Regions from separate parts of the Streptomyces sp. CA-251247 genome, predicted to be linked through region 3. Evidence: riboswitches for the same ligand, from Rfam matches in the RefSeq annotation. Region 3 holds a riboswitch; each other region holds the start of a gene.
What was found. A riboswitch is a leader RNA that binds a small molecule or an ion and turns the genes downstream of it on or off. The one in region 3 is predicted to bind cobalamin.
Positions count from the first base shown of each region.

Region 1: linked by a shared signal. The riboswitch ahead of ACQPWZ_RS24260 (ribonucleoside-diphosphate reductase subunit alpha) and the one ahead of ACQPWZ_RS08160 (cobalamin biosynthesis protein) in region 3 are both predicted to bind cobalamin.
Region 2: linked by a shared signal. The riboswitch ahead of metE (5-methyltetrahydropteroyltriglutamate--homocysteine S-methyltransferase) and the one ahead of ACQPWZ_RS08160 (cobalamin biosynthesis protein) in region 3 are both predicted to bind cobalamin.

Region 1 is NZ_CP191861.1:5,437,443-5,447,051, reverse strand. Features, by position in the region: gene ACQPWZ_RS24280 (sugar ABC transporter substrate-binding protein) at 1-380, opposite strand, end outside; gene ACQPWZ_RS24275 (GntR family transcriptional regulator) at 686-1,450, shown strand; gene ACQPWZ_RS24270 (carbon starvation CstA family protein) at 1,694-3,886, shown strand; gene ACQPWZ_RS24265 (YbdD/YjiX family protein) at 3,883-4,089, shown strand; cobalamin riboswitch at 4,300-4,424, shown strand; gene ACQPWZ_RS24260 (ribonucleoside-diphosphate reductase subunit alpha) at 4,568-6,952, shown strand; gene ACQPWZ_RS24255 (ribonucleotide-diphosphate reductase subunit beta) at 6,952-7,965, shown strand; gene ACQPWZ_RS24250 (hypothetical protein) at 7,991-8,221, opposite strand; gene ACQPWZ_RS24245 (GlxA family transcriptional regulator) at 8,304-9,272, shown strand; gene def (peptide deformylase) at 9,277-9,609, opposite strand, start outside.
Region 2 is NZ_CP191861.1:806,089-815,697, forward strand. Features, by position in the region: gene ACQPWZ_RS03425 (ATP-binding cassette domain-containing protein) at 1-857, opposite strand, end outside; gene ACQPWZ_RS03430 (hypothetical protein) at 1,038-1,955, shown strand; cobalamin riboswitch at 2,072-2,297, shown strand; gene metE (5-methyltetrahydropteroyltriglutamate--homocysteine S-methyltransferase) at 2,451-4,769, shown strand; gene ACQPWZ_RS03440 (hypothetical protein) at 4,825-5,100, opposite strand; gene ACQPWZ_RS03445 (pyridoxal-phosphate dependent enzyme) at 5,534-6,505, shown strand; gene ACQPWZ_RS03450 (dihydrofolate reductase family protein) at 6,674-7,273, shown strand; gene ACQPWZ_RS03455 (alpha/beta fold hydrolase) at 7,541-8,368, shown strand; gene ACQPWZ_RS03460 (SDR family NAD(P)-dependent oxidoreductase) at 8,472-9,341, shown strand; gene ACQPWZ_RS03465 (metal ABC transporter ATP-binding protein) at 9,449-9,609, shown strand, end outside.
Region 3 is NZ_CP191861.1:1,835,576-1,845,184, reverse strand. Features, by position in the region: gene ACQPWZ_RS08175 (putative cobaltochelatase) at 1-480, opposite strand, end outside; gene cobN (cobaltochelatase subunit CobN) at 545-4,231, opposite strand; gene ACQPWZ_RS08165 (cobyric acid synthase) at 4,228-5,745, opposite strand; gene ACQPWZ_RS08160 (cobalamin biosynthesis protein) at 5,742-6,707, opposite strand; cobalamin riboswitch at 6,827-6,965, opposite strand; gene ACQPWZ_RS08155 (hypothetical protein) at 7,085-7,306, opposite strand; gene ACQPWZ_RS08150 (inorganic phosphate transporter) at 7,320-8,564, opposite strand; gene ACQPWZ_RS08145 (class II aldolase/adducin family protein) at 8,788-9,450, shown strand; gene ACQPWZ_RS08140 (alpha/beta hydrolase) at 9,506-9,609, shown strand, end outside.

The DNA.
Region 1 (9,609 bases), 3.6 Mb from region 3:
GTGTCCGAGTTCTCGTACTTCTTCGGGTCGATCTCGCCGACCGCCCCGTTGAGGATGTACGTCATGGTCTCGGTGTTGCCCAGTTCGACCACGTCGGGGAACTTGTCTCCGGCGAGGGCGGCGTCGAGCTTCTTGGTCTTGTCGCCCCACTGCTGGTACTGGACGTTGACCTTCACGCCCGGGTACTTCGCGGCGAACTGGGTGTTGACGTCCTTGACCAGCTCGGGCCAGGTGGACTGAGCGTCCGTCATCAGCCAGACGGTCAGCGTGCCTTTGCGGTCCTTCGGGTCCTTCGCGGACTCGCTGTCGCCGGAGCCACACGCCGCGACCGAAGCCGCCATTGCCGCCACACCCACTGCAGCTATGAGCTTGCGCTTCACGCCACCCTCCTCAAGGGATGCAAGATTTTCCCCCCCACCGCCCGGGAGTCGCACAACACGCAGAGAGACAGTGCTCAGGTCTGCCCGTGGGGCTGGGACCTGGTCTTTAATGGTTTAGACCAGTACCCGGAGCTTGGCCTAGACCTTTAGGGGTGTCAAGGGTGTATAAGAAGGGCAGTCGGGTCCGTTATCGGACCGACACCTGAGGGAGGGCGACGACCCGTGACCGGACCGTGCCACCATGTGAGCCGCGACAGACGGAGGAGCCGGTGACGGCAGCAGCGCAGGAGTCGGGAAGGCGGGCCATGACCACGGACGGGGTGGGAGCGGAGACCGAGGGCGGGGCACAGACCCGGACCGCACGCGTGCCCAAGTACTACCGGCTCAAGCGCCACTTGCTCGACATGACGGAGACGCTGCCGCCGGGCACCCCGGTGCCGCCGGAGCGCACGCTCGCGGCCGAGTTCGACACCTCGCGCACCACGGTGCGTCAGGCGCTTCAGGAACTGGTCGTCGAGGGCAGGCTCGAACGCATCCAGGGCAAGGGCACGTTCGTGGCCAAGCCCAAGGTCTCGCAGGCCCTCCAGCTCACCTCGTACACCGAGGACATGAAGGCCCAGGGCCTGGAACCGACGTCCCAGCTGCTCGACATCGGCTATGTGACGGCCGACGACACGCTCGCCGGACTGCTGGACATCTCGACGGGCGGCCGCGTGCTGCGCATCGAGCGTCTGCGGCTCGCCAGCGGTGAGCCGATGGCGATCGAGACCACCCACCTCTCGGCCAAGCGCTTCCCCGCGCTGCGCCGCAGCCTGGTGAAGTACACCTCGCTCTACACGGCCTTGGCGGAGGTCTACGACGTCCATCTCGCCGAGGCCGAGGAGACGATCGAGACGTCCCTGGCGACCCCGCGCGAGGCCGGCCTGCTGGGCACCGACGTGGGCCTGCCGATGCTGATGCTCTCGCGCCACTCGCTCGACGCGGCAGGCGAGCCGGTCGAGTGGGTGCGCTCGGTCTACCGCGGCGACCGGTACAAGTTCGTGGCCCGTCTGCGGCGGCCGACCGACTGACCCCCCGGGCAGTACGGCGCCCGGCAGCACGCCCCGGAGGCCTCGCCTCCGGGGCTTTGTGCTGTCCGCGCACAGAGCCCGAGGAGGGACGAAGGAGAACGGGTGCGGAATGCAGACGAAAACGGTGCGAATTCATCGCCGTTGCCGTACCGATATGCGGACGGGGGGTGACTCGTATCGAGACGTTCCTTTAGATTTCCTGCGCATTAAAAATGCAGGTGAACAGTGAGGGGACGACCCACCATGCCAGAACCCACACCACCGAATACCGCACCGACGTCATCCCGGAAGCTCACCCCGCGGTCCATCGCCATCTGGGGGCTGGTAGCCCTGGTGGGCGCATCGGGATGGGCTGTGCTGGCACTCTCCCGGGGCGAGGAGATCTCCGCCGCATGGATGCTGGCGGCGGCGCTGGGTTCGTATGCGATCGCGTACCGCTTCTACTCCCGCTTCATTGCCAACCGGGTGCTGAAGGTCGACAAGACCCGCGCCACCCCGGCCGAACGCCTCGACAACGGAATCGACTTCCACCCCACCGACCGGCGCGTGCTCTTCGGGCACCACTTCGCCGCGGTCGCCGGCGCCGGACCACTGGTCGGCCCGGTGCTCGCCGCCCAGATGGGATACCTGCCGGGCACGATCTGGATCGTCGCGGGCGTCATCTTCGCCGGCGCCGTTCAGGACATGGTCACGCTCTTCTTCTCCACCCGCCGGGACGGCCGTTCGCTCGGCCAGATCGCCCGTGACGAGATAGGGCCCTTCGGCGGAGCCGCCGCGCTGATCGCGGTGTTCGCCATCATGATCATCCTGCTGGCGGTGCTGGCGCTGGTCATCGTCAACGCGCTGGCCGACTCACCCTGGGGCGTCTTCTCGATCGCCATGACCATCCCGATCGCCCTCTTCATGGGCGTGTATCTGCGGGTTCTGCGGCCCGGCAGAGTCACCGAGGTCTCGGTCATCGGTGTGGCGCTGCTGCTGCTCGCCATCATCTCGGGCGGCTGGGTCGCGGAGTCCTCGCTCGCGGAGACCTTCACCCTGGAGGCCGGCACGCTGGTCATCTGGATGATCGTCTACGGCTTCCTCGCGTCGGTGCTGCCGGTGTGGATGCTGCTGGCACCTCGCGACTACCTCTCCACGTTCATGAAGGTCGGCACCATCGTGCTGCTGGCCCTCGGCGTGGTGATAGCGCTGCCGACCCTGAAGATGGACGCGGTCACCGAGTTCGCCGGCCGGGGCGACGGTCCGGTGTTCGCCGGATCGATGTTCCCCTTCGTGTTCATCACCATCGCCTGCGGCGCGCTCTCCGGCTTCCACTCCCTGGTCTCCTCGGGCACCACCCCGAAGATGGTCCAGAAGGAGACGCAGATCCGGATGATCGGCTACGGCGCGATGCTGACGGAGTCGTTCGTCGCGATCATGGCGATGATCACGGCCTGCATCATCGACCCGGGTCTCTACTTCGCGGTCAACTCACCGGCCGGTGTCATCGGTCCCACGGTCGAGACCGCGTCCCAGGCCGTCGCCAATCTCGGCTTCACCATCACACCCGACCAACTGGCCCAGGCGGCCAAGGACGTCGAGGAGACCAGCCTGCTGTCGCGGACCGGTGGGGCGCCGACATTCGCTCTGGGCATGTCGGACATCTTCTCGTCCGTGGTCGGCGGCGCCGGGCTGAAGGCCTTCTGGTACCACTTCGCCATCATGTTCGAAGCACTGTTCATCCTCACCACGGTGGACGCGGGCACCCGGGTCGGGCGCTTCATGCTCCAGGACATGCTCGGCAACGTCTACAAGCCGTTCCGTCAGGTCAGCTGGAGGCCCGGCGTCTGGTTCGCGAGCGCGGTCGTCGTGGGCGGCTGGGGCTACTTCCTCTGGGTCGGCGTGCATGACCCGCTGGGCGGCATCAACCAGCTCTTCCCGCTGTTCGGCATCGCCAACCAGTTGCTCGCCGCCGTGGCACTCGCCGTCTGCACCACGCTGCTGGTGAAGTCCGGCCGGCTCAAGTGGGCCTGGGTCACGGCCGTACCGCTCGCCTGGGACGCCGCCGTCACCCTCACCGCGAGCTGGCAGAAGATATTCTCCGGCGACCCACGCGTGGGCTTCTTCACCCAGCGGGACGTCTACCAGTCGGCCATCGACGAGGGCAAGATCCTGCCTCCCGCCAAGACCATGGACGACATGCACACGGTGGTCACCAACTCCACGGTCGACGGAGCGCTCTCGGCTCTCTTCGCACTCTTGATCATCGTGGTCATCGCGGACGCGGGACGCGTCTGCTACAACGCGATCCGGCATCCCGAGAGCGTGAAACTGTCCGAGGTTGCGTACACCGAGTCGAAGATCGTCGCACCGGCCGGACTGATCCCCACCAAGGAGGAGAAGGCCGAGATGGCAGCCGTGGAGGAGAACGTTCCCGCAGCGAGCGGTTCGGCATGAGCACCACGACCAGGGCCCGCCACGTCTTCGGCCGGATCCGGTGGTACGTCAGGGAGTTCACCGGCGAATCGGCCTACGACCGGTACGTCGACCACACCCGCAGCTGCGACCCGGACGCGGACGTGATGAGCCGCCGCGCTTTCGAGCGCAGCCGGACGGACGCACGCGAAGCCGATCCCCGCGAAGGCTTCCGCTGCTGCTGAACGGCTGAAGGGCCCCTGAAGGGCCGCTGCGTTCCCCCGGGAACGCGGCGGCCCTTCGCCGTGAAACCGTGCGCCCACGGGCCGGACCGGGCCCCCGCCGGGGCGTCCCAAGGGCCGTACCGGCCGGGATCACCGGGGCAATGCCACAACTCCCGCGCGCCGCCCCGACACAACATGTGGGGGGTGCCGCAACTGGCGGCCCCCACATGTATGCTCGACCTCGCTGTCGCCGCAGGGGAATCCGGTGCGAATCCGGAACTGTCCCGCAACGGTGTGATGTGGTGCGCTTTGTCGTACCCGAGAGTCCGAAGACCTGCCGACGGTGCATCCGGTTCGACCGATCCGGGTGCCGAGACGTCCGGGCCTCGCGGTTGGGCCGGTGGACGCCGTGCGGAGTGCTGCCCTGCCCTGGGCGCGTACTGCCCGACGGCCCCGCCTCCCCCCCGACGGCCCAGAGCCGAGCGAGGGAGAGCACCACGTGACCATCGCGCCAGCCGATCCGGCAGCAGGCATCGCCGAGCAGCTCGAGGACGGCCCCGGGACCGCGCTGCTGCGGATCCTGACCGACCTCACCGCCGATCTGCCCGACACCGACCCCGGCCGCGTCGCCGCCGCCGCGCTGCGGGGCCGGCACGCCGGTTCGGACACGGCCGAGCTCCGTGGGCTCGCCACCGACGCGGCCGCGGGTCTGATCTCCGAGGACCCCGCCTACTCCCGGCTCGCCGCCCGTCTGTTGACCGGGACGATCGCCGAAGAGGCGTCGGGCCAGGGCGCGGTGTCCTTCTCCGCCTCCGTCGCGGTCGGACACACCGAGGGTCTGATCGCCGACCGGACCGCCGCGTTCGTCACGCTGCACGCGGACCGCCTGGACGCCCTCATCGACACCGAGGCGGACGACCGTTTCGGCTACTTCGGCCTGCGCACCCTCTACAGCCGCTATCTGCTCCGGCACCCGATCACCCGTCAGGTGATCGAGACGCCTCAGCACTTCATGCTGCGGGTCGCCTGTGGTCTGGCCGAGAACGACAGCGTGCGCGCGCTGGACGAGGTGGCCGACCTCTACGGCCTGATGAGCCGCCTCGACTACCTCCCCTCCTCCCCCACGCTGTTCAACTCCGGTACCCGCCACCCCCAGATGTCCTCCTGCTATCTGCTGGACTCGCCGGCGGACGAGCTGGACTCGATCTACGACCGGTACCACCAGGTCGCCCGGCTCTCCAAGCACGCCGGCGGCATCGGACTGTCGTACTCCCGCATCCGCGCCCGCGGTTCCCTGATCAGGGGCACCAACGGCCATTCCAACGGCATCGTGCCGTTCCTGAAGACCCTCGACGCCTCGGTCGCCGCGGTGAACCAGGGCGGACGTCGCAAGGGCGCGGCCGCCGTCTACCTGGAGACCTGGCACGCGGACATCGAGGAGTTCCTGGAGCTGCGCGACAACACCGGCGAGGACGCCCGGCGTACGCACAATCTGAACCTCGCGCACTGGATTCCCGACGAGTTCATGCGCCGTGTCGACGCCGACGCCCCGTGGTCGCTGTTCTCGCCTGCCGACGTCCCCGAGCTCGTCGACCTGTGGGGCGACGCGTTCGACGCGGCGTACCGCGACGCCGAGGCGAAGGGCCTGGCCCGCAAGACCATGCCCGCGCGTGAGCTGTACGGCCGGATGATGCGCACGCTCGCGCAGACCGGCAACGGCTGGATGACCTTCAAGGACTCCTCCAACCGCACGGCCAACCAGACCGCCGAGCCCGGCCACACCGTGCACTCGTCCAACCTGTGCACCGAGATCCTGGAGGTGACGGACGACGGCGAGACGGCCGTCTGCAACCTCGGCTCGGTGAACCTCGGCGCGTTCGTGCTGGCGGACGGCGCCGGTGAGGGGATCGACTGGGAGCGCCTGGACGAGGCCGTCCGGACCGCCGTCACCTTCCTCGACCGCGTCGTCGACATCAACTTCTACCCGACCGAGCAGGCCGGCCGCTCCAACGCCAAGTGGCGTCCGGTGGGCCTCGGCGCGATGGGTCTTCAGGACGTCTTCTTCAAGCTGCGGCTGCCGTTCGACTCCCCCGCCGCCCGCGCCCTGTCGACCCGCATCGCCGAGCGCATCATGCTCGCCGCGTACGAGGCGTCCGCCGACCTCGCCGAGCGCAACGGGCCCCTGCCCGCCTGGGAGAAGACCCGTACCGCGCGCGGTGTGCTGCACCCCGACCACTACGGCGTCGAGCTCAACTGGCCCGAGCGCTGGGCCGCCCTGCGGGAACGTATCGCCACGACCGGCATGCGCAACTCGCTGCTCCTCGCCATCGCCCCGACGGCGACGATCGCCTCCATCGCGGGCGTCTACGAGTGCATCGAGCCGCAGGTCTCCAACCTCTTCAAGCGCGAGACGCTCAGCGGTGAGTTCCTCCAGGTCAACGCCTACCTGGTGGAGGAGCTGAAGCGGCTCGGCGTGTGGGACGCGCAGTCCCGTGAGGCGCTGCGCGAGTCCAGCGGTTCGGTGCAGGGCTTCAGCTGGATCCCGGCCGATGTGCGCGAGCTGTACCGCACGGCGTGGGAGATCCCGCAGCGCGGTCTGATCGACATGGCCGCGGCCCGCACCCCGTTCCTCGACCAGTCGCAGTCGCTGAATCTGTTCCTCGAGACGCCGACCATCGGGAAGCTCAGCTCGATGTACGCGTACGCCTGGAAGCAGGGTCTGAAGACGACGTACTACCTGCGCTCGCGCCCCGCGACCCGGATCGCCCGTGCGGCCGGCTCCGGAGCCGCGACCACGGCCCCCATCCCCGTACAGGCGACGCCGGAGACCGACGCGGTCGCCTGCTCCCTGGAGAACCCCGAGTCCTGCGAGGCCTGCCAGTAATGAGTGCTCCCGAGAAGAACCTGCTCGACCCGGGATTCGAGCTGACCCTGCGTCCGATGCGCTACCCGGACTTCTACGAGCGCTACCGCGACGCGATCAAGAACACCTGGACCGTCGAGGAGGTCGACCTCCACTCCGACGTGTCCGACCTCGCCAAGCTGTCCCCCGGTGAGCAGCACATGATCGGCCGGCTGGTCGCGTTCTTCGCGACGGGCGACTCGATCGTCTCCAACAACCTGGTGCTCACGCTCTACAAGCACATCAACTCCCCCGAGGCGCGGCTGTATCTGAGCCGTCAGCTCTTCGAGGAGGCGGTGCACGTCCAGTTCTATCTGACGCTGCTGGACACCTACCTCCCCGACCCGGACGACCGGGCGGCCGCGTTCGACGCGGTCGAGGAGATCCCCTCCATCCGTGAGAAGGCGCAGTTCTGCTTCCGGTGGATGGACTCGGTCGAGAAGATCGACCGGCTGGAGACGCAGGCCGACCGCCGGCGCTTCCTGCTGAACCTGATCTGCTTCGCGGCGTGCATCGAGGGACTGTTCTTCTACGGCGCGTTCGCCTACGTCTACTGGTTCCGCTCCCGCGGGCTGCTGCACGGCCTCGCCACCGGCACCAACTGGGTGTTCCGCGACGAGACCATGCACATGAACTTCGCCTTCGAGGTGGTGGACACGGTCCGCAAGGAGGAGCCGGAGCTCTTCGACGACGCGCTGCGTCAGCAGGTCACCGACATGCTGAAGGAGGCGGTCGAGGCGGAGCTGCAGTTCGGCCGTGACCTGTGCGGCGACGGTCTGCCGGGCATGAACACCGAGTCCATGCGTGAGTATCTCCAGTGTGTCGCCGACCAGCGGCTCACCCGGCTGGGCTTCGCGCCGGTGTACGGGTCGGAGAACCCGTTCTCCTTCATGGAGTTGCAGGGTGTCCAGGAGCTGACGAACTTCTTCGAGCGCCGTCCGTCCGCCTACCAGGTGGCGGTCGAGGGCTCGGTCGGCTTCGACGACGACTTCTAGGCTGCCGACAGGCCGACAGGCCGTACTAGGCCGCCTTGCCCCAGTCGCGCCCCGCCCCCTGGTGAAGCCGGGGTGCGGGGCGCCGGCCGTGGGCCCCAGCGGTGGTCGTGGCTGCGGGACGCCCGGACTCCAGGCGTCCCGCGGCCTCCCGCAGCTGACGGTCGACGGCACGGTCCCTGGCATGCCCCACCAGGGACGGAAGAGTGATCAGTGCGAACAGGGCGATCACGAACAGGTACTCCAGGAATGCGTTCATGTCCTCCACTGTCGTCCTCGGACGGCAAAGAAGTCAGTGGCAGGACTGTCATGAACCATCGAATTACTGCCACACTGGGGCCATGCTGAAAAACGTGGCCGCCGTCCTCCTTGAGGGCGTGCATCCCTTCGAACTCGGCGTGATCAGCGAGGTGTTCGGCCTCGACCGGAGCGAGGACGGCATGCCCGTCTACGACTTCGCCGTGGTCTCCGCCGCGGGACCCACGCTGCACACGCACGCCGGGTTCAGCATCACCACACAGCACGGCCTGGAGCGGCTGGAGGACGCGGATCTGATCGCCGTTCCCACCGGCGGCGACTACCCGACCCGGGACTACCCCAAGGAGTTGCTGGACGCGCTGCGCCGCGCGGTCGACCGGGGCGCTCGGGTGATCAGCGTCTGCACGGGCGCCTTCGTCCTCGGTGCGGCGGGACTGCTCGACGGCCGCCGCTGCACCACCCACTGGCGGCACACCGGCATCCTGGCCGAGCGCCATCCGCTGGCCGTCGTCGACCCCGACGTGCTGTACGTGGACGAGGGTTCGGTCATCACCTCGGCCGGCACCGCCGCCGCGATCGACGCCTGCCTCCATGTGGTGCGCCAGGAGCACGGCCCGGAGGTCGCCAACCACATCGCCCGGCGGATGGTGGTGCCGCCGCATCGCGACGGCGGCCAGGCGCAGTACATCGAACGCCCGCTTCCGCGGACCCGGTGCGACACGGTCGGCGACGTCCTCGCCTGGATGGAACGGCATCTGGACCGCGAGATGACCGTGGAACAGCTCGCGGAGCGTGCCCACATGTCACCGCGGACCTTCGCCCGCCGCTTCCAGCAGGAGACCGGGACGACGCCCTACCGCTGGCTGCTGCGACAGCGGGTGCTGCTGTCGCAGGAGCTGCTGGAGTCGACGGACGACACGGTGGACACGATCGCGGGACGGTCCGGGTTCGGCAACGCGGCGGCGCTGCGCCACCACTTCCTCCGCACCCTCGGCACCACGCCGAACGCCTACCGCCGCACCTTCCGCGGACCGGTGCGGACCGTCGCCTGACGGCTCACTCGTTGGGCACGACCGGGTAGCGCGGCGTGCCCTCGGCCATCTGCCGCAGCGCGTCCTTGCGCTCCCGCTTGGAGAGCCGGTCGATGTACAGGTAGCCGTACAGGTGGTCCGTCTCGTGCTGGAGGCAGCGCGCGAAATAGCCGGTGCCACGCACCTTGATCGGGTTGCCCTGGGCGTCCTGGCCGCGCACCACCGCGTAGTCGGGGCGGGCCAGCGAGGCGTAGGCGGTCGGGACGGAGAGGCAGCCCTCGTTGGCGTCGTCCAGCACGCGCAGCTCCGGAGGCAGCTCCTCCAGGACCGGGTTGCAGACCACACCGACGTGCCGCAC
Region 2 (9,609 bases), 1.0 Mb from region 3:
GCGGAGTCCAGCCAGTCGAGAATCGAGCGCAGCTCACGCTGGCTGCCGTCGCTCGGGATCTGCAACGACAGCGACTCGTCGTCGCGGGTGACCTCGCGCAGGGCGACGGCGGCCGCCTGATAGGCAGTCGGATCGGTGAAGCGGATCCGGACGTGCCCGCCCGGGATGCGCCGCTTCAGCTCGTCGGCGCTCCCTTCGGCGACGAGCCTCCCGTCGCTCAGGACGGCGATGCGGTCGGCGAGTTCGTCCGCCTCTTCCAGATACTGCGTGGTGAGGAAGACGGTGACGCCGCCGGAGACCAACTCACGGATGATGCCCCACATGTTGTGCCGGGCCCGCGGGTCGAGTCCGGTGGTCGGCTCGTCCAGAAAGATGATCCGCGGGTCACCGACCAGCGTCATGGCGATGTCGAGCCGGCGCTTCATGCCACCGGAGTAGGTGGATGCGGGCTTCTTCGCCGCGTCCGTGAGGTCGAATCGCTCCAGCAACTCGGCTGCGGTACGCCGTCCTTCGGTGCGGGAGAGGTGGTGCAGGTCCGCCATCAGGAGCATGTTCTCCTCGCCGGTGATCAGACCGTCGACAGCGGAGAACTGCCCGGTGACACCGATCGCGGCCCGCACCGCCTGCGGCTCGGCAGCCAGATCGTGGCCGCCGACGTGCAGTTCGCCGCTGTCGGCCGCGATGAGCGTGGAGAGGATCTTCACGGCGGTGGTCTTGCCGGCGCCGTTCGGGCCCAGGAGGGAGAAGATCGTGCCCTGCGGCACGGCCAGGTCGATGCCGTCGAGGACCTTCTTCTCGCCGAAGGCCTTGTGCAGCCCCTTGGCTGCGATGGCGAGTCCGTTCGATGTCGATGTCATGCCGCAGAGCTTGCGGCAGAGCGGGTTCAGCACGGTTTCAGCGCGGTTTCAGCGCCCTGGAACCGCCCGCCCGAGCAACAGCCGCGACGTACGCCGCGGCCTTGTGCCGACCAATTCCTCAGGTCACAGCGGAGACACCTGAGTCTCCGCCGGCCAGAGGCGACCTCTAGGGTGCCCTTCATGTGGTCACAGCAGCCGGGGGACGGCCAGAACCCGTACGCGGGGCAGAACAATCCGTATCAGCAGACGGGCCCCTACGGGCCTCCGCAGCAGGAGCCGTGGGCGGGCTCGCCGACGATGCCGGCCGGTGCGCCGCAGCCGCCTCCTCGTGGCGGCCGTCGTACGTCCACGGTCATCGCTGTCGCTGCCGCTCTCGTCGTGGTCGTCGCCGCCGGAGTGACCGGATTCGTGGTCCTGGGCGGGGACGAGGGAAAGACCGCGGATCCCGGCCCGACGACGTCCGCTTCGGGCAGCCCGGCCGACGACAACCCGCGTGACACGGACGGCCCGAAGCCGGTCGTCGCGGGCTGGAAGGTGGTGGTGAATCCCAAGCGGGGCATCGCCTTCGACGTTCCCCCGCAGTGGGGTCTGAAGGGTCCTGGCTGGGTCAACTACGTTGCCGACGACCGGGATCCGGAGGAGAAGCCCCTCATCGGGATGTCGAGCCCCGCGATGCTCAAGGAGAAGTGGTGCCGGTCCGACGCCGCCATGGACGGCTCTCCCGAGGACACGGCACTCGCGTCGGCGGGCACCCGCGGGGACAGCGGCGCCAAGACCATCGAGGACGCGGCGCGCAGCAGTGTGTCCCTGTGGCTGTACGGCGCGTACACCCAGCCGGACAAGAAGAGCATCAAGGCGGGTGCGGTGGAGCCGTACACCACCGCCTCCGGGATCAAGGGAAGCCTGGCGACGGGCGTGTCCACGGGGGCGCCGAAGAAGGGCAAGTGCGACACCGACGGCAAGGTCACCACCTTCGCCTTCAAGGACCCGGGCGGCGACTTCGTCTCCTGGACCTTCGTGGGCGCGAAGGGTGTGGCGGACGAGGTTCCGGACGCGACGGTGCGGAAGATCCTGGCGACGGTCCGGCTGACTTCGTAGGGGCGTCGGGCCGACACCCGAACAGCGCCGTCGGGCAGCGGTACCTCGTCCGCCCGCATGCCGTGCATCACCGTCCGGATGATGAGCGGTGGTGTCGGTGTGGCCTGCGGGGCTCTAGGCTGGTGGGTGCAGCTGGTTCGCCGTGCCTGCCAGGTACGTGCGTCGCAAGAGGGAACCCGGTGGGAATCCGGGACTGCCCCGCAGCGGTGAGCGGGAACGACCGCCGTCATACGCACTGGGTCCGGTACGGGCCCGGGAAGCGACGGCCAGTAGGTGTCCGCCGGGAGATGTCCGGCAGGCGTGCCCGTGAGTCCGAAGACCTGCCCGCTGTCCGCGCACGACCGATCGTGCGCGGAAATCCCGGTGACCTCGAGGGCGGGTCGGCGTACATACCGACGGGCACATGCGTCACCGACGCATCGCTCCCCCGTCCGGTCTGTGCTCCCTTCGCCTTCACCTTCGCCGGGTGACAGGAAACTCGCGAAGGAGAGTTCAGTGACAGCGAAGCCCGCAGCCGCGGCAGCACGGTCCACCGTCCACGGATACCCCCGTCAGGGGCCGAACCGTGAACTGAAGAAGGCCATCGAGGGCTATTGGAAGGGCCGCGTCTCCGCCGCGGCCCTGGAAGAGACCGCCCGGGACCTGCGTCGTTCGAACTGGCAGCAACTGGCCGAAGCCGGGATCCACGAGGTCCCGACCGGTGACTTCTCGTACTACGACCACGTCCTCGACACGAGCGTGATGGTCGGCGCTCTCCCCTCCCGCCACCGCGCCGCCGTCGAGGCGGACGCCCTGGCCGGGTACTTCGCCATGTCGCGCGGTACCCAGGACGTCGCCCCGCTCGAGATGACCAAGTGGTTCGACACCAACTACCACTACCTCGTACCGGAACTGGGTCCCGGCACCGTCTTCACCGCCGACTCCACCAAGCAGGTCACCGAGTTGAAGGAAGCGCTGGCCCTCGGTCACACGGCCCGGCCGGTGCTGGTCGGCCCGATCACCTACCTTCTGCTGGCCAAGCCCGCCCCCGGCGTGGCGCCCGGTTTCGACCCCCTGACCCTGCTCGACCGGCTGCTGCCGGTGTACGCGGAGGTGCTCGCCGATCTGCGGGCGGCCGGGGCGGACTGGGTGCAGTTGGACGAGCCCGCACTGGTCCAGGACCGCACGCCGGCCGAACTGAACGCCGCCGAACGCGCCTACCGCGACCTCGGCACCCTCACCGACCGGCCCAAGCTGCTGGTGGCCTCGTACTTCGACCGCCTCGGCGAGGCGCTGCCCGTACTCGCCAAGGCTCCCGTGGACGGCCTGGCACTCGACTTCACCGACGCCGCCGCGGCCAATCTCGATGCCCTGGCCGCCGTCGGCGGACTGCCCGGCAAGCGCCTGGTCGCGGGCGTCGTCAACGGGCGCAACATCTGGATCAACGACTTCGAGAAGTCGCTGACGATCCTCGGCACGCTGCTCGGCCTCGCCGACCGGGTCGACGTGGCCTCCTCCTGCTCGCTGCTGCACGTCCCGCTGGACAGTTCCGCGGAACGCGACATCGACCCGCAGATCCACCGGTGGCTCGCCTTCGCCCGGCAGAAGACCTCCGAGATCGTCACCCTGGCCCGGGGTCTCGGCGAGGGAACCGACACCATCGCGGCCGAACTCGCCGCCAACCGCGCCGACCTCGCCTCCCGCGCCGGTTCCGCCCTCACGCGCGACCCGGCGGTGCGGGCCCGGGTTGCCGGGGTGACGGACACCGACGGGCGCCGCTCCCAGCCGTACGCCGAACGCGCCGTGGCGCAGCGTGCCCACCTCGGCCTGCCCCTGCTGCCCACCACCACGATCGGCTCGTTCCCGCAGACCACCGAACTGCGCACCGCACGCGCCGACCTGCGCCGCGGACGGATCGACACCGCGGCCTACGAGGAGCGGATCAAGGCCGAGATCCAGGAGGTGATCGCCTTCCAGGAGAAGACCGGCATCGACGTCCTGGTCCACGGCGAGCCCGAACGCAACGACATGGTGCAGTACTTCGCCGAGCAGCTCACGGGCTACCTCGCCACCCAGCACGGCTGGGTCCAGTCCTACGGCACGCGCTACGTCCGGCCGCCGATCCTCGCGGGCGACATCTCCCGCCCCGAGCCGATGACGGTTCGCTGGACCTCGTACGCGCAGTCCCTGACCGGCCGTCCGGTCAAGGGCATGCTCACCGGCCCCGTCACGATGCTCGCCTGGTCCTTCGTCCGCGACGACCAGCCGCTCGGCGACACCGCGCGCCAGGTCGCCCTCGCCCTCCGCGACGAGGTGAACGACCTGGAGAATGCGGGAAGTTCGGTGATCCAGGTCGACGAGCCGGCCCTGCGGGAGACCCTTCCGCTGCGCTCGGCCGACCATGCGGACTACCTGGCCTGGGCCACGGAGTCCTTCCGACTGGCGACCAGCGGCGTGCGTCCGGACACCCAGATCCACACCCATATGTGCTACGCCGAGTTCGGCGACATCGTGCAGGCCATCGACGACCTCGACGCCGACGTGATCAGCCTGGAGGCCGCTCGCTCGCACATGCAGGTGGCGCGTGAACTCGCCGAGCACGGATACCCGCGCGAAGCCGGTCCCGGTGTGTACGACATCCACTCACCGCGCATCCCCGGTGTCTCCGAGGCGGCAGACCTGCTCCGCAAGGGCCTTCAGGCCATCCCGGCCGAGCGCCTGTGGGTCAACCCCGACTGCGGCCTCAAGACGCGCGACTGGCCGGAGACCCGTGCGTCCCTCGAGAACCTCGTCGCCGCGGCACGCGAGGTGAGGTCGGAACTGCCCGCCTCCTGAGGCGGTGCGGGGTGGGGAGGAACCGCCGTTCCTCCCCACCCTGTCGGCTTCTTTCCTACTCCGCGATGAGCGCGACGAACTGCCAGGCCCACACGAGGTGGACCAGAACGCAGGTGCCCCAAGCGGTGTTTCCCCGGATCCCGTTCTGCCGCACCGCGGCCCATCCGGCGGCCAGCAGCAGCGCGGAGGCCACGCACAGGGCCCAGGACAGGGCGAGCCACGGCGTGGACGGCTCGGTCAGCAGCCTGAGCAGCGCCAGCGGGGCCAGCGCCAGCAGAGGCCGGGCCCATGTGCTGTCGTTCGCTCGGCGCGTGGTCTTGATGTCGGTCACAGGTCCCCCCGGACTCGTTCCCCCGGTTGTTGTGTCGCGCCCCTCGTGGTCACGGAGGTCTCGACCATGTCCGGCACCTGTGTGGTCCGGGCGCCGAGCACGCAGGGGACTTTACCTTCGCATTGATCACTTGGCTACGGCCGAATGGCCCTGGGACAGACGAGGTTGGCGTATCGCGGGCCAGGTTCTGCAGATGTGCTTCCCGGTGGGCGTTTTGCGCGGAAGCCCTCCTGCGGGCTCCCCTTCGCCATCGCGATCCTCAACGCCTGTGACTTCGGTGGATCGCCGCGCCCGGCCACCCACCCCGCGTACGCGCGAGCAGTTGCCGAAGTCGCTCGCCGACAGTGACAGGCTGGTTCTGGGCAGCCACTTCCTGTCGCCGCCAGCCGGCCCGGTCGTCCCGTTCCCCCACCACTACCCATGGAGGACAAGCATGACGGTGAACAAACCGCCGGTCACTCTGGACGACGTCCGGGACGCCGCCGCTCGTATCGAGGGCGTCGCACACCGCACCCCTGTGGTGCACTCGCGGACGCTGGACGCGCTCGTCGGCGCCGAGGTCTTCCTCAAGTGCGAGAACTTCCAGCGCATCGGCGCCTTCAAGTTCCGGGGTGCGTACAACGCCGCCTCGCGCCTGACGCCCGATCAGCTCTCCCGCGGCATCGCCGCGTACTCCTCGGGCAACCATGCCCAGGCGGTCGCCCTCGCGGCGCGGGAATTGGGCACCACGGCGGTGATCCTCATGCCGGAGGACACCCCTCAGTCCAAGACCGACGCCGCCGTCGGCTACGGCGCGGAGATCGTCACCTACGACCGCTACACCGGCGACCGGGTCGCCATCGGCAACGCCCTGGCCGCCGAGCGCGGCCTCGCGCTCGTCCCGCCCTACGAGCATCCCCATGTCATCGCCGGACAGGGCACCGCAGCCCTGGAGTTGATGGACGAGGTGGGCGAACTCGGCGCCCTGGTGGTGCCGGTCGGCGGCGGCGGACTGATCGCGGGCAGTGCGACCGCGGCGAAGGGCGTGCATCCACGGACCCGCGTCATCGGGGTCGAACCGGAGGCCGGGGACGACACCAAGCGGTCCCTGGAGGCGGGCACACGGGTCGCCGTTCCCGTACCGCGCACGATCGCCGACGGCCAGGCGGCGGAGACACCGGGCGAGCTGACGTTCTCCGTCAACCGGCGCCTCGTCGACGGGATCGCCCTTGTCAGCGACGACGAGATCCGTGAGGCGATGCGGTTCGCCTTCGAACGCCTGAAGATCGTCCTCGAACCCAGCGGCGCGACTGCCCTGGCGGCCCTGCTGGCAGGTGCGGTGGACCGCCTGCCGGGCCGCGTCGGCCTGATCCTCTCCGGGGGCAACATCAGCACACGTCGCTTCGCGGAACTCTGCGCGAGCTGAACGGGGCGGGTCGGCGGACGGCCATGGCCTCGTGCGCGTTCGGTAGCCGGCCGGCCACGCCGGTGATGCGTCCGACCGCGCCAAGATTTTTTCGCGCAGGATGTCGAAAACGAGGGCCCTGGCTACGACCTGTCCGTGAGAGCCACAGACACCGAAGGAGACAACGCCATGAGCAAGATCGTCACCGGCGCCACGATGTCCCTCGACGGCTACATCGCCGGCCCCGGAGAGAGCGGCTTCGACCTGCTGTTCCAGTGGTACGGCAACGGCGACGTCGAGATCCCGTCCGCCAGTCCCGATGTGCCGCCGATCCGCGTCTCCGCCGCGAGCGCGGGGCTGGTCAAGCCGGAGTGGGAGAGCACCGGTGCACTCGTCGTCGGGCGGTACCTCTACGACATGACGAACGCCTGGGGCGGGCGCCACCCGATGGACGTGACCACCGTCGTGCTCACCCACCAGCGCCCTGACGACCGCCCCGAGGACGACGAGAACTTCGTCTTCGTCACCGAGGGCATCGAGGCCGCGGTGACCAGGGCGAAGGAGGTGGCAGGGGACAAGAACGTCGTCGTCAACGGTGGGCAGATGGCGCGGCAGTGCCTGGAGGCCGGGCTGCTCGACGAGGTCGGCGTCGAGCTCGTACCGGTCGTCCTGGGCGGCGGGAAGACGCTGTTCGGCGAACTCGGCGCCACGCCGGTGGAGTTCGAGGGCCCCGTCGCGGTCGTCGAAGGCACCGGCGTCACCCACTTGCGGTACCGGGTGAAGAAGTAGGGCGACGGTGGTCGCCCAGCGGCCAGCCGGTTCGGCGCTGTGCCCGGCACAGCGCCGTACGCGCGCCCGCTCGACGCGACGAGGCGCCGACACTCGGATACCGTTGTTCGCACGACGTGCCCATCCCGGTCGCCCTTCGCTGCCGACCTCCTCTCCGTCGCTCCCTTGCACGTCTGCTGCTGGTTCGCGGCGTGACATCCGGCGTTCCGCCCGGGGGCCGAGTTCCGCGGAAGCGCCGGGTTCAGGACCAGCGCGAAAGGAACGGACATGCCCTTCGTCACCGCCAAGGACGGCACAGAGATCTACTACAAGGACTGGGGGGCGGGCCAGCCTGTCGTCTTCTCCCACGGCTGGCCTCTCACCGCCGATGCGTGGGACCCGCAGCTGAAGCTGATGGCGGAGAACGGCTTCCGTGCCATCGCTCACGACCGGCGTGGCGGCGGACGCTCCGGCCAGCCCTGGGACGGGAACAACCTCGACACGTACGCCGACGACCTGGCGGCGGTCATCGAGGGCCTGGACCTGCAGAACGTCATCCTGGTCGGCCATTCGACCGGCGGCGGCGAGGTCACGCGCTACGTCGGCCGGCACGGCACGGGCCGCGTCGCCAAGGTGGTGCTGCTCGGAGCGATCCCCCCGCTGATGCTCAAGACGGAGGCGAACCCCGAAGGCCTCCCGGTCGACGTCTTCGACGAGATCCGGGCGGGTGTGGCGACGGACCGCTCCCAGTTCTACAAGGATCTCAGTGCCACCTTCTTCGGCGCCAACCGTGACGGCTCGACCGTGACGCAGGGGACCCGTGACGCGTTCTGGCTCTGGTCGATGACGGTGGGTATCAAGGGTGCCTACGACTGTGTGAAGGCGTTCTCCGAGACCGACACGACCGAGGATCTCAAGAAGATCGACGTCCCCACGCTGATCGTCCACGGCGACGACGACCAGATCGTTCCGATCGTGGCCTCGGGCGAGAAGTCGTCCAAGATCGTCAAGGACGCGGTCTACAAGGTCTACGAGGGCGCACCTCACGGCCTGGCGATGGTCCCCAAGTACGCCGAGCGGTTCAACGCCGACCTCCTCGACTTCGCGCGCGGCTGAGGCAGGCACGCGCCCGAGCGGGACCAGGTGAGGGCGGGATATCGCACCACCCGTGTCGGACGTGTCCGCCCTGCCGCCCTGACGATGGGCTGGAGTGTGTCCCATGCCGTCCGTCTTCCTCATCAGCGGAGCCTCCCGAGGTCTGGGGCGCGAGATCGTCCGCGCGGCGGCGCAGGCCGGCCACCAGGTCGTGGCCGGCCTGCGCAACCCGCGGGCTCTGGATGATCTGGTGGCCGAGTTCGGCGACCGGATCGCGGTCGCACCTCTCGACGTCACCGACGCGGCCCAGGCGAAGGCTGCCGTGCGCACCGCCCTCGACCGGTTCGGCAGACTCGATGTGCTGGTGAACAACGCCGGATACGCCAACATCGCCTCCGTCGAGGATGTCGACTTCGACGACTTCTCGGCACAGGTGGACACCAACCTCTTCGGCGTCGTGCGGCTTACTCAGGCCGCGCTGCCGGTCATGCGCGAGCAGCGATCGGGCCACATCGTCCAGGTGTCGTCGGTCGGCGGCCGCCTGGCGACCCCGGGACTTGCCGCGTACCAGAGCGCCAAGTGGGCGGTGGGCGGCTTCTCCTGGGTCCTCGCCAAGGAGGTCGCGCCGCTGGGCATCAAGGTCACCGTGCTGGAGCCGGGCGGGATGGCGACCGACTGGTCGGGGTCGTCCATGAAGGTGGCACCGATACGGCCCGAGTACGCCGACACCGTGGGCGCCTCGGCGGCCATGCACAACACGGACACGCTGACTGCCAGCGACCCGGCGAAAGTGGCCCGCCTTCTCCTCGACGTCGTGGCCATGGACGATCCGCCCTTGCGTCTTCTCGTCGGCGCGGACGCCTTCCGCTATGCGACGGCCGCCGCACGCGAGCAACTCGCCGCGGATGAGAGCCGGCGCGTCCTGAGCGAGTCCACCAGCGCCGACGACGCGACGGCGGCCCAGTTGGACCCCCTGGGCCACGGCGAGAGCTGACGCCCGACTTCCGGGAACTCCCCGGCCCCGCCGTCCGACTACTGCCGCGTGGGAGGGCGCAGCATCCGGCCTCTCCCGCTCGGAGCCGGAGCGAAGAGGGGCATGGGATGGGTGGGCTGGATGTGCGCATGCGGGAGGTCGCGTGCCGTCACGGCCGGGTGGACGCCGTCGCCGCCGTGGATCTGGAGATCGCGGCCGGTGAGCGGGTGGCGCTGACCGGCACCAACGGCTCGGGAAAGACCACCCTGCTCCGCGCCGTCCTGGGTCT
Region 3 (9,609 bases):
GTACGAGGCACCCATCGCCGCCGCGTCCAGCAGCAGATCGACCAAGTGGTCGTGCAGCAGGTTGACTTCGTCGACGTAGAGAATGCCGCGGTGCGCGTCCGCGAGGAGGCCGGGCTCGAAGGCCTTCACGCCCTCGGCCAGCGCCCGCTCGATGTCGAGGGCGCCGACGAGCCGGTCCTCGGACGCCCCGACGGGCAGTTCGACCATCCTGGCCGGCCGGGATCCGGCGCCGCCCACCTCGTGCGGCCCGTCCGGACAGGCCGGGTCGGGGGCGGCCGGGTCGCAGGAGAACCGGCACCCGGAGACGATGTCCACCTCGGGCATCAGGGCGGACAGGGCGCGTACCGCGGTGGACTTGGCGGTGCCCTTCTCGCCCCGCACCAGCACGCCGCCGACCTGCGGGGACACCGCGTTGAGCAGCAGTGCCAGACGCAGGTCGTCCTGCCCGACCACGGCGGTGAAGGGGAACGGGGTACTCATACGGGCTCCTCGGTGGTCTTCGGCCTCGACGGAGGTGCGGTGTCAGGGGCGGTGGCGCAGCCGTTCACTCGTCGCCCTCCAACTGGCCCTCGAGCTCCAGATACGTCGCGCGCAGCCGCTCCAGCGTCTCCGCGTCCGGCTCCGCCCACAGTCCGCGCTCGGCCGCCTCCAGCAGCCGCTCCGAGATCCCGCGCAGTGCCCAGGGGTTGGACTTCTGCATGAACTCCCGGTTCTCCGGGTCGAAGACGTACTCCGCCGACAACTTCTCGTACATCCAGTCGTCGACGACCCCGGCCGTGGCGTCGTACCCGAACAGGTAGTCCACCGTCGCGGCCATCTCGAACGCGCCCTTGTAGCCGTGGCGCCGCATCGCCGCCATCCAGCGCGGGTTGACCACCCGCGCACGGAACACGCGGTGCGTCTCCTCGCCCAGCGTCCGGGTCTTCACCTGGTCCGGGGTGGCCGAGTCGCCGACGTACGCCTCGGGCGAGGTGCCCGTCAGATGGCGCACCATCGCCACCATGCCGCCGTGGTACTGGAAGTAGTCGTCCGCGTCGACGAGATCGTGCTCGCGGGTGTCGACGTTCTTCGCGGCGACCGCGATCCGGCGGAACGCGGTCTCCATGTCGCCACGCGCCGCACGGCCGTCGAGCTCCCGCCCGTACGCGTAGCCGCCCCACACCGCGTACACCTCGGCCAGGTCGGCGTCGCTGCGCCAGTTGCGCGCGTCGATCAGCGGCAGCAGACCCGCTCCGTACGCGCCCGGCTTCGAGCCGAAGATACGGGCGGTCGCGCGCCGCCGGTCGCCGTGCGCGGCCGTGTCCTCGTCGGCGTGCGCCCGTACGAAGTTGGCCTCGGCCGGCTCGTCGAGCTCGGCCACCGTCCGCACCGCGTCGTCGATGAGCCCCACCACGTGCGGGAACGCGTCCCGGAAGAACCCGGAGATGCGCACGGTCACATCGATGCGCGGCCGCCCCAGCTCCTCGAGCGGCACGACGTCGAAGCCGGTCACCCGGCGCGAGGCGTCGTCCCAGACCGGGCGGCAGCCCAGCAGCGCGAGGATCTCGGCGATGTCGTCGCCCTGGGTGCGCATCGCGGAGGTGCCCCAGACCGTGAGGCCGACGGATCGCGGGTAGCCGCCGGTGTCCGCCAGATAGCGGGCCACCAGCGAGTCGGCGAGGGACTGGCCGACCTCCCAGGAGAGCCGCGAGGGGATGGCCTTGGGGTCGACCGAGTAGAAGTTCCGTCCGGTCGGCAGCACGTTGACCAGGCCGCGCGTCGGGGAGCCCGACGGGCCCGCCGGGACATAGCCGCCGTCCAGGGCCCGCAGGATGTTGCCGATCTCGTCCGTCGTGCGGGCGAGCCGCGGCACGACCTCCGAACAGGCGAACCCCAGTACGGCCACCGCCTCGGGCAGTTCGGTGCCCAGCACCTCGCGCACCAGCCCGGCGGCGTCCGCCGTCGCCCAGCCGCGCGCCTCCATGCCCTCCGCGAGCCGCCGGCACAGCTGCTCCAGCAGGTCGATCGCGTCCGCGCCCGTCCGCGCCGGTCCCTCGACCAGCTCGGTGAGCTCGACGGGCACCTTCACCGGCGCGCCGGGCTCGCCCAGCAGCTCCTTCTCCACCAGCCCGAAGTGCTCGGCGAGGGCGGCCCGCAGCCCCGGCAGCGCGTTGGCGTTGCCGCCCCACACCTGGGAGGCGCGCAGCACGGCCAGGACGAGGTTGACCCGCGCCTCCGCCTCGGGGCCGCCGCCCAGGATGTGCAGTCCGTCGCGGATCTGCACGTCCTTGATCTCGCAGAGATAGCCGTCGATGTGCATGACGAACGAGTCGAAGTCGTCGTCCCCGGGCTGCTCGGCGACATGCAGGTCGTGGTGCAGCTCGGCGGCCTTCACCAGCGTCCAGATCTGCGCCCGTACCGCCGGGGCCTTCGTCGGGTCGAGATCGCTGACGAGCGCGTACTCGTCGAGCAGCTGCTCCAGTTTGGCCAGGTCGCCGTAGGTGTCGGCGCGCGCCATCGGCGGCACCAGATGGTCCACGACGGTCGCGTGGCCGCGGCGCTTGGCCTGGGTGCCCTCGCCGGGGTCGTTGACGATGAAGGGGTAGACGAGCGGCAGTTCACCGAGCACCGCGTCGGGGCCGCAGCCCGCGGAGAGCCCCAGCCCCTTGCCCGGCAGCCACTCCATGGTGCCGTGCTTGCCCATGTGGACGACCGCGTCGGCGCCGAACGACTCCTCCAGCCACCGGTAGGCCGCCACGTAGTGGTGCGAGGGCGGCATGTCCGGGTCGTGGTAGATCGCGATCGGGTTCTCCCCGAAGCCGCGCGGCGGCTGGATCATCACGACGATGTTCCCGAACTGGAGGGACGCCAGCACGATCTCGTCGCCGTCCACGTAGAGCGAGCCCGGCGGCTCGCCCCAGTGCTCCAGCATGCTCTCGCGCAGCGAGGGCTCCAGCTTGTCGAACCAGGCGCGGTAGTCCGCGAGCGGCACCCGCGCCGGGGCGGCGGCCAGCTGCTCCTCGGTCAGCCACTCCACGTCGTGGCCACCGGCGTTGATGAGCCGGTGGATCAGCTCGTCCCCGTTGTCCGGGTGGCCCTCCACCTGGTAGCCCGCGTCCTTGAGGGCGTCCAGGACCCGCACCGCGGAGGCGGGCGTGTCCAGGCCGACGGCGTTGCCGACCCGGGAGTGCTTCGTCGGATAGGCGGTGAAGACGACCGCGAGCTTCTTCTCGGCGTTCGGCTTGTGCTTCAACCGCGCGTGGCGCACGGCGATTCCGGCGACCCGCGCGGCCCGCTCGGGATCGGCGACGTACACCGGTACGTCGTCGGGCCCCTGCTCCTTGAACGAGAACGGCACGGTGATGAGCCGGCCGTCGAACTCGGGGATCGCCACCTGCATCGCGGCGTCCATCGGGGACAGGGCCGCGTCCGACTCCTCCCATGCGGCGCGGGACGAGGTCAGGCACAGTCCCTGGAGCACGGGAACGTCGAGGTCGGCGAGCGCCCCGATGTCCCAGGCCTCGTCGTCCCCGCCCGCACTGGCGTCGCTGGCACGCGTGCCGCCGGCCGCCAGCACGGTCGCGACCAGGGCGTCCGCGCGGCCGAGCAGCTCGTACAGCTCCGCGTCGGCTCCCCGCAGTGAACCGCAGTACACGGGCAGCGCGTTGGCGCCGCGCGCCTCGATCCGGTCGCAGAGCGTGTCGACGAATCCGGTGTTCCCGGACAGTTCGTGGGCGCGGTAGAAGAGCACGCCGACCGTCGGCCTGCCCTCGACGACAGCGCGGTCGCCGTGCAGACCCCACTCGGGCATCTTCTGCGGCTCGGCGCTGTGCCTGCTCGGTGTGTCCGTGGCGCGGCCCTGACCGGCCGGCAGCACGTCCTCCGTCAGGAAGCGGGCCAGCTGGACGAGGTTCGCGGGACCGCCCTCGACGAGATACCGCAGGGCCTCCGCGACCGTCCCGGCGTGCACGGTCGACTCGGCCATCAACTCCGCGTCGGGCACGCTCTCGCCGCCCAGCAGCACGGTCGGCAGGCCGGACGCCTTGAGCGCCGCGAGCCCGTCCTCCCAGGCACGCCGGCCACCCAGCAGCCGTACGACGACGACGGAGACGCCCTCCAGCAGCGCGGGCAGCTCCTCGGCCACGTCGATACGGGTCGGGTTCCCGATCCGGTACGGCGCCCCGGAGGCCCGGGCCGCCAGCAGATCGGTGTCGGCGGTGGACAGCAACAGCACGGTGGTCTCGGTGCTCATGGCGCTCCAGGTGCGATGAAGGGAAGTCCTGAGGGTGCGCCCGACTCGATGAGGCCGAGCAGCGCACCGGTGTCCGTGTGTTCCTCGATCAGATCGCCGAGGCGGTCGAGCTGTTCCTCGCGCAGCGCGGCGAAGCAGGTGTCCGGCGCGGGGACGAAGCGGCGGCCCGCCGTCCGGGCCACCTCACGCAGGAACGCGCGGCGGAAGCCGTCGCTCTCCAGCGAGCCGTGCCAGTGGGTGCCCCAGACCGCGCCGACCCGGCAGCCGTCCAGGAAGGCGTCGCCGCCGATGACGTCCGCGACGCCGTGGTGGATCTCGTACCCCTCGACCGGCTCGCCCAGTGCCTCGCCGACCGGGCGGGCGAGGGTCTTCTCGGCCGCGAACCGCACCCGGACGGGGAGCAGTCCGAGCCCGTCGACGGCTCCGGCCCGCGACTCGACCTCGTCGTCGATGTGCTCGGCGAGCATCTGGAAGCCGCCGCAGATGCCCAGCACCGGCCGGCCCTCGGCGGCCCGCCGTACGAGGGCGTCCGCGAGCCCCCGCTGTCTGAGCCAGTCCAGCGCCCTGACCGTGCCCCGGGTGCCCGGCACGATCACCAGGTCGGCGTCCACCAGTTCCTCCGCGCGGTCCACGAACCGCACGACGACGCCCGGTTCGGCCGCCAGCGCGTCCACGTCGGTGAAGTTGGACATCAGCGGTACGGCGCAGACCGCGACGCGCAGCACGTCCTCCCCGACGGGCGGGGCGAGCACCGACTCCCGCACCGTGCCGCGCAGCGAGACCCGCAGCCCGTCCTCCTCGTCGATGCCGAGCCCGTGCGCGTAGGGCAGAACGCCGTACGTCCGCCGTCCGGTGAGGCCGTGCAGCATGTCGAGGCCGGGCTCCAGCAGGGACACGTCCCCGCGGAACTTGTTGACCAGGTAGCCCGCGATCAGCTCCTGGTCGGCCGCGCTCAGCAGCGCCGTCGTCCCGAAGAAGGAGGCGAACACCCCACCGCGGTCGATGTCTCCGACCACCAGCACGGGAAGCCGTGCGGCCCGCGCGATGCCCATGTTCACGATGTCCGTACGCCGCAGATTGATCTCGGCCGGACTGCCCGCCCCCTCGCAGATCACGGCTTCATACGTGCCCCGCAGCTCCTCCAGGCACTCCACGACGGTGCCGAGGAGGGCCTCCTGCCGGCCGCCGTGGTAGCCGCGGGCGCTGAGCTCCCCGACCGGCTTGCCCATCAGCACGACCTGGCTGGAGCGGTCGCTGCCCGGCTTGAGCAGGACCGGGTTCATCAGGGCGCTCGGCTCCACCCGCGCGGCCTGCGCCTGCATGGCCTGCGCGCGGCCGATCTCCGCGCCCTCACGGGTCACGAACGAATTGAGGGACATGTTCTGCCCCTTGAAGGGGGCGACCTTCACGCCCTGGCGTACGAGCCACCGGCAGATCCCGGCCGTGACGACGCTCTTACCCGCGTCGGACGTGGTGCCCGCGACCAGCAGCCCGCCGCCCTTGCGCCCGCTCATCCCCGCCTCCTTCGTGCGCGCCGGGCGCGCAGTGCGTGACCCGTGACGCGGCCCGCGGCGCAGACCGCCAGCGTCAGAAAGCCGACGCGGCGGGAGAGCCGCACGGCGCGTTCGATGTCGCCGAACTCCACGGCACGCCCTTCGGCGTTGAGGACCGGCCGGTGCTCGACGCGCCCGCCGTACGAGAGCGTTCCGCCGAGCCGGACACCGAGCGCCCCCGCGAAGGAGGCCTCCACGGGCCCGGCGTTGGGGCTGGGGTGCCGGCCGGCGTCGGCGCGCCAGGCGCGGACGGCCCCCCGGCCGTCCGTGCCCGCGAGCGCCGCGAGCCCGGCCGTGAGCCGGGCGCCGGGCCAGCCGGCCACATCGTCCAGCCGTGCCGAGGCCCAGCCGAACTTCCGGTACCGGGGCGAGAGATGCCCGACCATCGCGTCCAGGGTGTTGACCGCCCTAAAGCCCACCAGACCGGGCACGCCCGCCACGGCACCCCACACCAGGGCGCCGACCACGGCGTCGGAGGTGTTCTCGGCGACGGACTCGACGACGGCCCGCGCGATCTGCTGCTCGTCCAGACTCTGCGGATCGCGGCCGCACAGATGCGGCAGCCGCTCCCGGGCGAGCTCCACATCACCGGCGGCGAGCGCCCCGCCGATGGCCCGGGCCTCGCGTCCCAGCGATGTGCCCCCGACGACCGACCAGGTGGCGGCCGCGGTCAGGGCGACGGACGCGGCGGAACTGCCCCGCGCGCCGCGCGCGACAAGGGCCGCGGCGGCGGCCGCACCCCCGGCGCACAGCAGGGAGTGCAGCGCACCCCAGCCGCGGTGGTCACGCCACAACACACGCTCGACGGCCCCCGCGGCCCGCCCGAACGCGGCGACCGGGTGCCCCCGGCGGGGATCACCGAGAAGCAGGTCGCAGGCCAGGCCGGCGATGGAGCCGTACACGAACACTCGGTCGGCACGCACGGGTTCAGGCCGGGCTCTCGCCTCGGTGCAACCGTGAACTCAGGGCCGTACTCACAGCAGGAACGGAACCGCAGCCGGGCATGGCGATATGTCCTCACTCAGGGTGTCCGCGCCCTGGTTCGACGTGAACGGCGGTGAGAGTTCCTGGCTTCCGGGGACTGCTCCCCGGTGACAGTGGCGGGACCGCGCCGGATTTGCACCGGCTTCCTCTGCTGCCGCCGTAGATGGCCCCGGCAGTCCACCACGCCGCTCGAATGGCGTCAACTTGCCTTTGACCTGCGACGGGACAGTGTGCCGAGCCCCACACCCGAAAGCCGGGCCGGTCACCCCAAAGGGTGCCCGGCCCGGCTTTCGATGCGCGTGATGATGCTGTGGCGTCAGCTGACGATGAGGTAGATCCCGTACGTCACCGCTGCCGCACAGAGCGCGAAGCACACATAGGCGCCGGTGCGTGCCAGGGCCGCCGAGCCTCCCTGCGCGGACGCCGATTCCTGCTTGCTCAGTCCCACCACGCCCAGGGTGAACAGACCCACCAGGGCCACGGTGGCGACGAGGCTCACGCCGAAGACGGAGCCGAGAGCTGCCCAGTCGATGCTCATGCTGTTTCTGTCCTTACACCGCGGCCGTGCGGGCCGGCTCGGATTCGGGGGCCGGAGCCGGGATGGTCGTCTGGAAGTCCTGGGCCGGGGTGCCGGCCGGCGGCGGGGTGACGGCCGCGATGGCAGCCGTCACGACACCCGCGGGCTCGCCGTCCGTGCTCGTGTCGTTGACGTTGGTGTGGTCGATCACCTGACGGCGGGAGACCAGCCAGATCGCGGCGCAGGAGCCGATCAGGAAGACCACGACGGCTGCCACGCCCCAGTCGCCCTGGCGGGTGACGAGCTCCGAGCCCGCCGCCACCAGCGCGGCCGCCGGCAGGGTCAGACCCCAGGCGACGAACATCCGGGTGGCGGTGGACCAGCGGACCACGCCGCCCTTGCGGCCGAGGCCCGCGCCCATCACCGCGCCGGAGCAGGAGTGCGTGGTCGACAGCGAGAAGCCGAGGTTGGAGGAGGCGAGGATGACGCTGGCCGCGCTGGTCTGGGCGGCGAAGCCCTGCTGCGGCTGGAGGTCGGTGAGGCCCTTGCCCATGGTGCGGATGATGCGCCAGCCGCCCAGGTAGGTGCCGAGCGCGATGGCGAGACCGGCGGAGAGGATGACCCACATCGGGGGGTTGGACCCGGGGGAGAGGACGCCACCGGCGATCAGGGCCAGCGTGATGATGCCCATCGTCTTCTGGGCGTCGTTGGTGCCGTGGGCCAGTGAGACGAGGCCCGCCGAGGCGATCTGACCGGCGCGGTAGCCCTTGGCGGTGGCCTTCTCGTCGGTGTTGCGGCCGATCCTGTAGGTCAGCCGGGAGGCGAGGTAGGCGGCGATGCCGGCGACCAGGGGTGCCGCGATCGCGGGGATCAGCACCTTGGTGACGACGGTGCCGCCGTTGACGCCGCTGACGCCGACCGAGGCGATCGTGGCGCCGACCAGTCCGCCCATGAGGGCGTGCGAGGAGCTGGAGGGCAGGCCGATCAGCCAGGTGAGCAGATTCCAGAGGATGGCGCCGACGAGCGCCGCGAAGATGACTTCTGGGGTGATGCCTGACTCGGTGACGATGCCGCTGGAGATCGTCTTGGCGACCTCCACGGACAGGAACGCGCCGACGAGGTTGAGCACGGCGGACATGGCCACCGCGGTCTTGGGCTTCAGGGCTCCGGTCGAGATGGTCGTCGCCATCGCATTGGCGGTGTCGTGGAAACCGTTCGTGAAATCGAACACGAGAGCCGTCACGATCACGATCGCGAGCAGCAGCGTGATGTGTTCCATTTACCCAGGCAATCTATGGACGTCAGTGGCCAGTGGAACCTAGGAAACCTGAGTGAACGGAAGATGAACTGACGCGGGCTTTGCGGTGTCTCCAAGTGAGGGTCTGTGACTCCGCTTTCACTCGGTGGTGCAAACAGGCCTCTCCAGGGGTCCGATCTTCGATTCCGTGATCTGCGTCACGCCCGGCCCCTCGGCGCCCGCGGCGGCCTGGCAGGATCGCCGCATGACCGATGCGGAGCGGCAGGAGACCATCGACCGGGCATGGCGCGACCTCGTGGCCACGGCCCGCAGGACGGCGGCGGAAGGCCTGGTCGTCGGCACATCGGGCAATGTCTCGGTACGGGCCGGCGACCTCGTCCTGGTCACCCCGAGCGGAGTGCCCTACGACCGGCTCACCCCCGAGGACACCGTCGCCGTCGACCTCGACGGCCACCAGGTCCTCGGTGACCTGAGGCCCACCAGCGAGCTGCCGCTGCATCTGGAGGTCTACCGCGGCACCTCGGCGAGGGCCGTGGTGCACACCCACGCCGTGCACGCCACGGCCGTCTCCACCCTCGTCCCCACGCTGCCGCCGATCCACTACATGACGGCGGCGCTGGGCGGACCCGTCCGCGTCGCCCCCTACGCCCTCTACGGCTCGGACGAGCTGGCCGCCGCCATGCGGGCGGCCCTGGAGGACCGCACCGCCTGCCTGCTCCGGAACCACGGCACCGTCGCCTACGGCGACACCCTCGACCAGGCGTACGACCGCACCGCCCAGCTGGAGTGGATGTGCCGGCTCTGGCTGACCGCATCCTCGGTGCCCGGTCGCACCCCCACCCTGCTCTCCGACGCCCAGCTGGCCGAGGTCGGGGAGAAACTCCGGGGCTACGGCCAGGGCCGCTGACACCGGTGGCGTCCGTCCACTGGCAGGGCGGCCCGCCGGTACCGACACTGGAGCAGTGCGCCCGGCTACAGCGACGGCAGCGGCCGTCACCACTCTGATAGGTGTCGGCGCGGCCGCGTTCGCGGCCGGCCGCTACGCCAGCGACGCCGCGCTCAAGGC